Linked DNA regions of Loktanella sp. M215. The protein of the gene in region 1 interacts with the protein of each later gene in a pairwise test. Links are inferred from orthologs where the notes say so. Each region holds a gene or a part of one and is shown in the gene's direction. Other genes may lie near its edges.

What was found. The genes of interacting proteins can lie anywhere in the genome.
Region 2: the proteins of GLR48_RS10570 (region 1) and GLR48_RS18650 interact in binary tests that used the Escherichia coli proteins (3 or more experiments, as listed by UniProt). The link is inferred for Loktanella sp. M215 from one-to-one orthologs.
Region 3: the proteins of GLR48_RS10570 (region 1) and mtgA interact in binary tests that used the Escherichia coli proteins (3 or more experiments, as listed by UniProt). The link is inferred for Loktanella sp. M215 from one-to-one orthologs.

What each region holds. Positions count from the first base shown.
Region 1 is NZ_WMEA01000001.1:2,155,595-2,158,593, forward strand. It holds GLR48_RS10570 (peptidoglycan D,D-transpeptidase FtsI family protein), read left to right. Parts: upstream 1-607; coding sequence 608-2,392; downstream 2,393-2,999. Other genes in the region: rsmH (16S rRNA (cytosine(1402)-N(4))-methyltransferase RsmH), read left to right, coding at 1-252; ftsL (cell division protein FtsL), read left to right, coding at 252-611; GLR48_RS10575 (UDP-N-acetylmuramoyl-L-alanyl-D-glutamate--2,6-diaminopimelate ligase), read left to right, coding at 2,411-2,999. UniProt on the Escherichia coli protein: Essential cell division protein that catalyzes cross-linking of the peptidoglycan cell wall at the division septum. Required for localization of FtsN.
Region 2 is NZ_WMEA01000001.1:3,798,025-3,802,342, forward strand. The notes cover bases 1-2,994. They hold GLR48_RS18650 (transglycosylase domain-containing protein), read left to right. Parts: upstream 1-428; coding sequence 429-2,561; downstream 2,562-2,994. Other genes in these bases: GLR48_RS18645 (P-II family nitrogen regulator), read right to left, coding at 1-157; GLR48_RS18655 (hypothetical protein), read right to left, coding at 2,569-2,994. In the rest of the region: more of GLR48_RS18655, read right to left, coding at 2,995-3,048; GLR48_RS18660 (type I secretion system permease/ATPase), read left to right, coding at 3,289-4,318. UniProt on the Escherichia coli protein: Cell wall formation. Synthesis of cross-linked peptidoglycan from the lipid intermediates.
Region 3 is NZ_WMEA01000001.1:1,097,239-1,101,306, forward strand. Bases 1-2,744 are described here. They hold mtgA (monofunctional biosynthetic peptidoglycan transglycosylase), read left to right. Parts: upstream 1-884; coding sequence 885-1,604; downstream 1,605-2,744. Other genes in these bases: gltB (glutamate synthase large subunit), read left to right, coding at 1-781; fzlA (FtsZ-binding protein FzlA), read left to right, coding at 1,658-2,323; queG (tRNA epoxyqueuosine(34) reductase QueG), read left to right, coding at 2,405-2,744. Outside these bases: more of queG, read left to right, coding at 2,745-3,469; GLR48_RS05290 (PQQ-dependent sugar dehydrogenase), read left to right, coding at 3,442-4,068. UniProt on the Escherichia coli protein: Peptidoglycan polymerase that catalyzes glycan chain elongation from lipid-linked precursors. May play a role in peptidoglycan assembly during cell division in collaboration with other cell division proteins.

The sequences.
Region 1 (2,999 bases):
GCCAAGCGATTCATCCAGACGCGCAGCGCCACGACGCCCAATGCGAATCGCTATGCGCCAGTGCTCGAATCGATCACTCCGGCCTTTACACAGCGGACTCGCAAGGCGATTGTGGCGTCAAAAGAAGAAGTAGCAGTCAATCCACGTTCCAGATCCGCGAAGCTGCGCGTGGCGATCCGCACGGATGCGCCCGCCCAGCCGATGGACCGCAAGGACATGGGGATGCCGATGATGAGGGGCGACGGCGCATGATGCGGGCGGTGATGTACGTTGTGGCGGCGTTGACCGTCATGGGGCTGGCCTTCTGGGCCTATCAGGAAAACTATCGCACGCAGCAGTCGATCAGTCAGGTCCGGCATCTGCACGCGCAGATCGGTGACGCCCATGAACGGCTGGGCATGTTGCGGGCGGAATGGGCCTACCTCAACCGGCCCGACCGGCTGATCGATCTGGCCGAGATCAACTTTGACCGGCTTGGCCTGTTGCCGCTGTCGCCGGAAGCCTTCGGTGACGTCGAGGCCATCGTCTATCCGCTGCCGGACATCCTGCCGATCACGAACCCCGTCGACATCAACTCGATCCCGCCGTCCGGCGAGGAGGACCCCCTATGATCCGCACGCCCCTGCGCCCGCTGGCCCGCATCCTCAAGGCGCGCGAAAAGGGCGAGGACCCGAGCGCCATCGCCGCCGAGAACCTGCGTCTGCGTCACGAGGCCATCGCCGACAAGTCGCGGGCGCGCGCCGAAGGCCGGCTGCTGGTGCTGGGGGCATTCTTTGCCGTGGCCTTCGTCGCAATCGGGCTGCGAATGGGGACGATCGCCAATTCGATGCCCGAAGAGCCGCGCACCGCAGCCACCGGCAACCCGATCATCGGCCAGCGGGCGGATATCGTGGACCGGAACGGGCGTATTCTGGCGACCAATCTGGAAACGCACAGCCTTTACGCCCAGCCGCAGCACATGATCGACCCGATTCGTGCCGCCAAGGAGTTGAAGGCGATCTTTCCGGAACTGAACGAAGAGCGGATGATCAAGGATTTCACCGGCAAGCGGAAATTCGTCTGGATCCGCAGGCAGTTGAGCCCGGAGCAGATGCAGCTGGTGCATGACATCGGCAGCCCCGGCCTGCTGTTCGGCCCGCGCGAGATGCGGCTGTATCCCAACGGTCCCATCGCGTCGCACGTGCTGGGCGGGGCAAGCTATGGTCGCGAGGATGTGGCGAGCGCCGAGGTGATCGGCGTGGCTGGCATCGAGCGTCGTTTCGACAGCCTGCTGCGCGATCCTGCCAACGAGGGCAAGCCGCTGGAACTGTCGCTTGATCTCACCGTGCAGGCGGCGACCGAAGAGGTGCTGGACGGCGGCATGAAGCTGATGAACGCCAAGGGTGCCGCGGCGGTCCTGATGGACGTGCATACGGGTGAGATCATCGCACTGGCCTCGCTGCCGGATTTCGACCCGAACAACCGCCCACAAGTGCTGCTGAAGGGCGACCAGTCCGACAGCCCGCTGTTCAACCGCGCGGTGCAGGGCGTTTACGAGCTGGGATCGACCTTCAAGATTTTTGCCGTGGCGCAGGCGATGGAACTCGGGCTGGTGAACCCGCAGACCATCATCGACACCAAGGGGCCGCTGACCTGGGGCCGGTTTCGCATCCGCGACAGCCACAGCATGCCGGCGACCCTGACGGTCGAGGACGTGATCGCTGAATCCTCGAACGTCGGCACCGGCCGGATCGCGATGCTGGTCGGCGGCGACCGGCAGAGCAAGTTTCTGGCCAGCCTTGGCCTGACGGAACCGACGCAGGTCGAACTGTCCGAGGCGCCCTCTGGTCAGCCGCTGGTGCCCAAGAACTGGTCCGAAATCTCGACCATGACGATTTCCTTTGGGCACGGTATTTCGGATTCACCACTGCATCTGGCGTCGGCCTATGCGTCGCTGCTGAATGGCGGGACGCGGGTGCTGCCGACCCTGCTGAAGACGAATGTCGTGCAGCACGGTGCGCGGGTGGTCAGCGAAGATACCAGCGCCAAGGCGCGCCACATGCTGCGCCGGGTCGTGGAAGAAGGCACGGCGTCAATGGGGGATGTGCCGGGTTACGAGGTGGGCGGCAAGACCGGCACCGCCGACAAGCCCCGCACCGACGGGCGCGGCTATTACGATGACAAGGTCATCGCGACCTTCGCCTCGATCTTTCCGGCCGATGATCCGAAGTATGTGCTGATCGTCACGCTGGACGAACCGAGCGAGAATTCCGGTGAAAAACCCCGTCGCACGGCGGGCTGGACGGCGGTGCCGGTGGCGGCGGAAATGATCCGCCGGGTGGCGCCGCTGCTGGGCCTGCGACCGCAGCTTGAATCCACCGACGTGGCAAGTGTAACACTCACCTCTAACTGAACGGGTGAGGGCCACGACATGGCACAGACCAAGACGCTGGCGCAACTGGGGCTGACCGCACAGGGCGGACGGCGGGCCGATATTACCGGTGTGACGACCGACAGCCGTGCGGTGCGGCGCGGGCAGCTGTTCGCGGCGCTGCCCGGCACCCGCGTCCACGGTGCGGCCTTCATCGGCATGGCGCTGGAAAAGGGCGCTGGTGCTGTCCTGACCGATGCTGTCGGTGCACAACTGGCCGCCGCGGCGCTGGCCGGATCCGACGCGGCGCTGATCGTTGCCGAAGACCCGCGGGCCGCGCTGGCGCAGACCGCGTCGCTGTGGTTCGGCGCGCACCCCGAGGTCATGGTCGCGGTGACGGGGACGAACGGCAAGACCTCTGTGTCCACTTTCACCCGCCAGATCTGGGAGACGCTGGGCTATATCGGCATCAACCTTGGCACGACGGGTGTCGAAGGCGCGTGGTCGGCACCTTTGGGCCATACGACGCCCGATCCCGTCACCCTGCACCGGGTGCTGGCCGAGGCGGAGGCTGCGGGTGTCACCCATGCGGCGATGGAGGCGTCCAGCCACGGGCTGGATCAGCGGCGGCTGGACGGCGTGATGCTGC
Region 2 (4,318 bases), 1.6 Mb from region 1 along the record:
CGGCATATTCGGCACCGCGGTAGATTTCCGTATGACCCGACTGAGAGCCAAATCCCTTGATTTCGGACACCATCATGCCGCGCACGCCGACCGAGGTCAGCGCCTCGCGGACCTCCTCCAGCTTGAACGGCTTGATCGTTGCAATAATCAGTTTCACGTCTGCTTCCCTTGTTCACGGCACCCTGTCGCAGGTCCCGATGCTACGGATGCCTGACAAAAGGACGGCTGCAGCGCGGTCGCACAAGAAAAGCTGCCCCGTCACGCCCCCGTGAATCCGGCTAAGTTGCACAATTTTTGCACAAACAACGTCATGTGATTAAATTTTAGACTTCACGAAAAACCGAACGGCACAGCTTCAAGATCGCGGGACAAGCGGGCGCCCATTGGGTATGATCCGGAAAACACAAGAACGACGGACCGGGCAGCGCATGGCGAAGAACAGCAAGACAGGCAAACCTCTGGTGGCGGACCGCCGCTACACCGAGACAGCCGAGACGCCGAAAAAAGCCGCCCCCAAGCGGCAGCCGCGCAAGCGGGCTGCGCGCAAACGCGGGCTTATCGGCTGGATTCTGCTGCCATTCACATGGGCACTTGGCCTGGCGCTGCGCGTGACGTGGAAACTGGGTCTGGCGGTCGCCGTGCTGATCGCCGCGGGTGTGCTTTATTTCGCGGCCCAGATGCCCCCGATCGCGCAACTTGTCGACGGCCGCACGCGCGGGTCCGTGACGCTGCTGGACCGCAACGGCGATGTCTTCGCCTGGCGCGGCGACCAGTTCGGCGGCATGGTGACATCCGAAGGCGTGTCGAAATACCTGCACGACGCCGTTGTCGCGACCGAAGACAAGCGCTTTTACAGCCACTTCGGCATCAGCCCGCGCGGCGTGGCCAGCGCCGTCAAGATCAACCTCAGCGAAGGGCGCGGGCCGCTGTCCGGCAACGGCGGGTCCACGATCACCCAGCAAACGGCGAAGCTGCTTTGCCTCGGCGTGCCTTATGACGCCGCCACATGGAAGACCGAACGCGCCTACGAGGACGACTGCCGCCGCACGACCCTGTGGCGCAAGATCAAGGAAGCCATCTTCTCGATGGGGATGGAGGTCGCCTATACCAAGGACCAGATACTGACGATCTACCTGAACCGCGCCTATCTGGGCGCCGGCAGCCGCGGGTTCGAGGCCGCAGCACAACGCTATTTCGGCAAATCAGCGGCAGACGTCGACCCGGCCGAGGCCGCGATGCTGGCCGGCCTGCTGAAGGCGCCGTCCAGCTATGCGCCCACATCCAGCATGCAGCGGGCGGTGGACCGGGCCAATGTCGTGATCGGCCTGATGCAGGACCAGGGCTATATCACGGCCGAACAGGCGGACGATGCCCGCACCCATCCCGCGCAGCTCAGCCAGGCGGCACAGGCACGGGCGGGCGGGTATTTCGCGGACTGGGTCATGGAACAGGGCCCCGACTTCTTTACGCAAGACACGACAGAGGATGTGATCATCCAGACCACCCTCGATCAGCGCATCCAGACCGCGACGGAAACCGCCCTGCTGTCGATCTTCGATACCAAGCTGAAGCCGTCGTCCAAGGCGCAGGCCGCCGTCATCGTGATGAGCGCCGATGGCGCCGTGCGCGGCATGGTGGGCGGGCGCGACGTGCGCGCCTCGGGGGCGTTCAACCGCGCCACGCAAGCCCGCCGGCAGCCGGGATCGGCCTTCAAGCCGTTCATCTATGCCACGGCGCTGGATCTTGGGTTCAGCCCCAACGACATGATCGACGACCAGCCGCTGACGATCAACGTCCCCGGCTCCGGCCCTTGGCGGCCTGACAACTATGACCACAAATTCAAGGGTCCGATCACCCTGACAGAGGCGCTGTACGAATCGCGCAACATCCCCGCCATCGTCCTGTCAGAGGAGGTCGGCCGGGAGCTGGTCCGCACCGTCGCCCAGAAATTCGGCATCGCCAGCGATCTGGCGGCCGGTCCGGCCCTGGCCCTCGGCGTGTCGGAAAGCACCCTGATCGAGATGACGGGCGCCTACGCGGGCATCCTGAACGGCGGCTCTGCGGTCGAACCTTACGGTCTAATCGACCTGCGGCTCAAAGGCGACGATTCGCCCCTGATGGACAACATGGGCACCGGCCTGCAGGAACGCGTGATCCAGCAAAAGGCGGCGCGGGAACTCACCTACATGATGAGCCAGGTCGTGTCTCGCGGTACCGGCACACGGGCGCAGATTCCCGGCTGGGAACTGGCGGGCAAGTCGGGGACCACGAACTCTTCTCGGGATGCCTGGTTCATCGGGTTCAACGCCGATTATGTCGTGGGTGTCTGGATGGGCTACGACGACAACAGCCCGATGACCGGTGTGACCGGGGGCGGATTGCCAGCGGAAATCTGGCAGGCTACGATGTCACGCGTCGTGGCGGGCGAGGTGCCAAAGCCCCTGCCGATGGACCAACCCGGCCCCAGCAGCCGCGGTGGCATGCTGGCCGACAGCGGGATCGAGGCGGATGGCCAGATCCTGGATGTGCTGAACAACATCCTCAACGGTCTGGGCAACTGACGCGGAATCAGTCGGCGGCAGCGGGTTCCGCCGAGGCCGGTGACGGGGCGGCTGCGGGCGCCACGTCAGCGATATCAGGCAAGCCGTCCTCCGCCACCGCATCCGCCACTGGCCCGGGGGCAGCGGGCGCACCCGGCTCCGGGCAGCGATCGTAGACGAAGGCATAGCCGTCCCAGACCATGATGATCCCGTCGCCCTGGGCCTTGTTCATCAGCATCGCGCGCTCGCTGAAGCTCTGGTCATCGCCGCTGCACTGCATGGTGTACAGCAGCGCATCCATGTCCAGGACATTGACCGGGTTGGTCATCCGGCAACTGACCTCGACCCCGTAAAAGATCCCTTCCGCAATCTTGACCGATCCGCCGTCGATCCCGACGAGGGCGCATTCGGAATTGGCCGCCTGCTTGTAGGTCCCGTCATAGGGGCCGGCCTGCGCTGACGTGGCCAGCAGGGCCAGCGTCAGGGCCAGATGAAATCCTGCGGTCATGCTCCGTGGCCTCCCTGCCATTCACACCCCGGTGATGCTACAACCCGAATGTGGCGCTGTCACGGCGGTTGCCGTAAGGCCTTTCGCAACGAATTTGCCTCAAAACGGTCTTTGCGACGACACGCTGTCGCCGCGGGCTACCAAAAGGGTGTAACACGGGCCGGGTGGCTGGATAGCGCGGACCGAATCCTTGCACGCGCAGGACCGGCCGCACGATCCGCAATATGGGGAAAGACGGCGATGCGCAGTAGCGATCAGGCGGTAAAGCGGGGAGCGGCAGAGCTTGCGGCAGTGCGGCGCGAGGGGCGGGCGCTGTATTGGGCGGTCGCGGTGTTCAGCTTTTTCGTGAACCTGCTGATGCTGACCGGGCCGCTTTACATGCTCAACGTCTATGACCGGGTGCTGGGGTCGCGCAGTCTGGAAACACTGATCGCGCTCAGCGTGCTGGTGGCGTTCCTTTACGGCATGATGGGTATCCTCGACTACGTCCGGGGTCGCGTCATGGGGCGCCTCGGCGCGCGGTTTCAGGCGCGTCTTGACCGGCGCGTCTTTGCCGCGACCCTGCACGCCCAGACCCTGAACCGTGTCCCGCAAGAAGCCCGCACGGGCCTGCGCGACCTTGAGGCCGTGCAGCGCCTGATCACATCGCCCGCGCTAATGGCGGTCTTCGATCTGCCCTTCATCCCGCTGTTTTTTGCGGGCATTTTCGTCTTTCACATGGATCTAGGTCTGCTGGCGCTGGTCGGCGGCGCGGTCCTGATCGTAGTCGCCTTGGCCAACCAGATCACCACCCGAAAACCGCTTGAGGCCGCGAATGCCGCCTCTTTCCAATCCGAAGCACTGGGGGCGCAGATACGCGGCGAAAGCGAGATGGTCCATGCGCTTGGCATGCGCACCGCGGCCTTCGACCGCTGGCAAATCGCGCGTGGCGCTTCTCTGGATGCGACCATCGGTGCCTCGGATTCCGCAGGCACCTTCACCGCGATGACCCGCACCTTTCGCCTGTTCCTGCAGTCGGCCATGCTGGGCCTCGGCGCGCTGCTGGTGCTGCGCGGCGAGATGACGGCGGGCGCGATGATCGCAGGCTCGATCCTGATGGGCCGGGCGCTGGCCCCGATCGAGATGATCGTGGGCCAGTGGGCCGTGTTCCAGAAAGGCCGTGAAGGCTGGCAGCGCCTGTCCGTCCTGCTGGGCTCTGTCCCGGAGGAAGAGGTGCGCACCGCCCTGCCCGCCCCCCGCGCGATCCTGAGCGCCGAAAGCGTGACCGTCG
Region 3 (4,068 bases), 1.1 Mb from region 1 along the record:
CCTGAAGGACGGCGAGAAGATGCAGCTGGAATACGCGGTGCAGAACACGCTGCGCACCATCGGCACGCGAACGTCGAGCCACATTGTCAGCCGGTTCGGGATGAACAACGACCTGCAGGACGACCATCTGACGGTCAAGCTGCGCGGGTCGGCCGGTCAGTCGCTGGGCGCGTTCCTCGTCCACGGGCTGAAACTGGAAGTCTCTGGCGATGCCAACGACTATGTCGGCAAGGGTCTGTCGGGCGGGACGATCGTCGTGCGTCCGCAGATGCAAAGCCCGCTGGTGGCCTCTGAAAACACGATCATCGGCAACACGGTGCTTTACGGTGCGACAAAGGGGTTCCTCTTTGCCTCGGGTCGCGCTGGCGAACGCTTTGGCGTGCGCAACTCTGGCGCGCATGTGGTGATCGAAGGCTGCGGCACCAACGGCTGCGAATACATGACCGGCGGTGTGGCGGTCATCCTTGGCAGCATCGGTGCGAACTTTGGCGCGGGCATGACCGGGGGCATGGCGTACCTTTATGATCCGGATGGCACTGCGGCAGAGTTGATCAACATGGAAACGCTGGTGACCTGTCCGGTCACGGTGCCGCATTGGGAAAACCAGTTGATGACGCTGATCGAGCGTCATGCCACGGAAACCGCAAGTCGCAAGGCGCAGGACATCCTGCAGCATTGGGAAACCGAGCGGCAGAATTTCATCCAGGTCTGCCCGAAGGAGATGCTGATCCACCTCAAGGCGCCGCTGAGCATCGAGGATCAGGCCATCCCGGCGGAATGATAGTGGCACGATGACCATGTGACACCCCGCAGCGCCCGTCGCTGCGGGGTGTTTTCGTTCCGGCAATCTTGACCATGGGTCGTGTGGCGTGACTTATGGGGCCATGGCGAAAACCCGCAAATCCGCAAAGTCCGACACACCCGCGCCGCGCCTGACCGGCCGGTTGATCCGGCGCAGGCTGCGGCAGGCGGTGCTGGGCGTGATCGGGCTCGTGGTGCTGGTGACACTGCTTTACAAACTCGTGAACCCGCCGACGACGCCCTACATGCTGACCGAGGGCCACAGGCTGGGGGGCGTCACGCAGGACTGGGTGGCGATGGACGATATCGCACCGGTCATGGCGCGATCCGTCGTCGCGGCCGAGGATGCGAATTTCTGCCTGCATTGGGGGCTTGATATCGGCGCGATCCGGGCGGCGCTGGCAGCGGGCGGCGATCGCGGGGCATCGACCATCTCTCAGCAGGTGGTCAAGAATGTCTACCTCTGGCAGGGGCGAAACTGGGTCCGCAAGGCACTGGAAGCAGTCTGGACGCCGCTGACCGAATTCTTGTGGAGCAAGCGGCGTATCCTGGAACTTTACATGAATGTCGCTGAATTCGATACCGGCGTCTTTGGCGTGCAGGCGGCGGCGCAGCATTATTTCGGCGTCGATGCCCGGAGCCTGAGCGGCGTGCAAGCCGCTCGGCTTGCGATGGTGCTGCCGGATCCCAAGGGGCGCGACGCTGCCAATCCGACCGCGTGGCAGCGCCGGCGGGCGGCGGGCATCATGGACGGGGCTGCCACGATCGCCGTTGACGGGCGTGCGTCCTGTTTCCAGAGTTGAATGCAGGCCCAAGGTGCGGCATTGAGGACGCAATCCTGAATTGCGAGAGTGTCATGAACCGCCTCTATCATTTTCCGCTGTCCCCATTTTCGCGCAAGGTCAGGCTGAGCCTTGCGGAAAAGCGCATCGAGGTGGAACTGGTCGAAGAGCGCTATTGGGAGCAGGACAGCGATTTCCTGCACCGCAACCCGGCGGGCAAGGTGCCTGTGCTGCGGCTTGGCAACCGCATGCTGAGCGAGAGCGCCGCGATCTGCGAATATCTGGAAGACACGCACCCCAATCCGCCGCTGATGCCGCGGGACGCCGATGCGCGCTACGAGGTGCGGCGTCTGGTCGGCTGGTTCGACGACAAGTTCTATCGCGACTGCACCGAAAAGCTGCTGGGCGAGCGGGTGTTTCGCAAGGTCAAGGGCACGGGCTATCCCGACAGCACCAACGTCAAGGCGGGCAGCCGCGCCATGCGGTTTCACCTCGACTACATGACGAAGATACTGGAGCATCGCCGCTGGCTGGCCGGGAACGAGATGACGCTGGCGGATTTCGCGGCGGCGGCTCAGTTGTCCTGCCTCGACTATATCTCTGACGTGGACTGGAACCGGTCGGAGATCGTCAAGGACTGGTATGCGAAGATCAAGTCGCGTCCGGCGTTCCGGTCTTTGCTGGCCGATCAGGTGCCGGGATTCCTGCCGCCGTCGCATTATGCCAACCTTGATTTCTGATCGGGGGTGGGGCGGGCCCGCCCGCCCACCCCTTTTCGGGGCGCTGCCCCGGACCCCGAAGTGTTTGAAACCGGAAGACCGATGGGACTGAAGGAGGACCTGTCCGCCTTTGCCATCGAGTCCGGTTTTGCCAAGGTCGGAATCTGTCGCCCCGACGCGGTGCCGGAGACTGCGGCTCGGCTGGCGGCCTTTGTGGATGCCGGGCGTCACGGGCAAATGGGGTGGATGGCAGAGCGGATGGCCTGGCGCGGCGATCCGACAGCGCTCTGGCCGCAAGCGCGGTCGGTCATCATGCTGGCAGAGAATTACGCGCCGGATGTCGATCCGCTTGCGGTCTTGGCCGAGCGGGATCGGGCGGCGATTTCCGTCTATGCGCAGGGGCGCGATTATCACGATGTGGTCAAGAAGCGGCTGAAGGTCGTCGGCCGCTGGCTGATCGACCGGGTGCCGGGGGCCGAGATCAAGGTCTTTGTCGACACGGCGCCCGTGATGGAAAAGCCGCTGGCACAGGCGGCGGGGCTGGGCTGGCAGGGCAAGCACACCAACCTGTTGGGGCGCGATCTGGGGAACTGGATCTTTCTGGGCGCGATCTTTACCACCGTCGCATTGGAACCGGACGCGGCAGAGGTCAGCCACTGCGGATCCTGCACGGCCTGCCTCGACATTTGTCCGACACAGGCTTTTCCGGCGCCTTATCAATTGGATGCGCGGCGCTGCATCTCTTACCTGACCATTGAACATCGTGGTCCGGTGGACCCGGCGTTGCGTCCCCTGATGGGCAATCGCATCTATGGCTGCGACGATTGTCTTGCGGTCTGTCCCTGGAACAAATTCGCGGTGGCGGGGCGGGACGCACGGCTGGCGGCGCGGGACGATCTGCGCGCGCCGCCGCTGGCGGAGTTGGCGGCGCTCGACGATGCCGCCTTCCGCGCGCGCTTTTCCGGCAGTCCGATCAAGCGGATCGGGCGGGACCAGTTCATCCGCAACGTGTGTTATGCGATCGGCAACAGCGGGAACCCTGCGCTGGCGGGGGTGTTGAAACCCCTGATGACAGACGCCGACCCCACCGTGGCCGACGCCGCAGTCTGGGCTTTGGCGCGCCTTGAAAAGGATGACCCATGCGCACCGCTGCTTTCCTCGCCCTGATCCCGACACTGTCCTGCGCGCAGGTCGATCAAGGCGAACGCAACGCCGAATTCACGCCCGCCTTTGAAAACCAGACCCGTGCACCGGCTTTGCCGGACACATTTGTAACCGTCACCACGTTTGCAGACGGGCTGGCGAACCCCTGGGGCATTGCCGCACTGCCGGACGGATCGTTTCTGGTGACGGAACGGTCCGGCAGCCTGCGGCGCATCGCCAGCGACGGGACTTTATCCGACCCGATGAGCGGCGTGCCGCAGGTGGGTGCGCAGCAGCAGGGCGGCTTGCTTGACGTGGCAATCGCCCCCGACTTCTCGGACACCGGCGTCCTCTATCTGACCTACGCCAAGGGGGTCGATGGCGGCACCGTGACCGCCGCCGCGCGCGCCGTGTTGCAGGGCGATAGGCTGACGCAGGTGCGCGACATCTTCGTGCAGGATCCCCCCGCCGACACCTATGCCCACTATGGCAGCCGTGTCGTGCCGACCCCGGACGGCAAGGTCTTCATCACGACCGGAGAGCACTTTACCGAACGGAACCGCCAGTTGGCGCAGGACGTCACAACGACGTACGGCAAGACCATTCGCCTGAACGCGGATGGC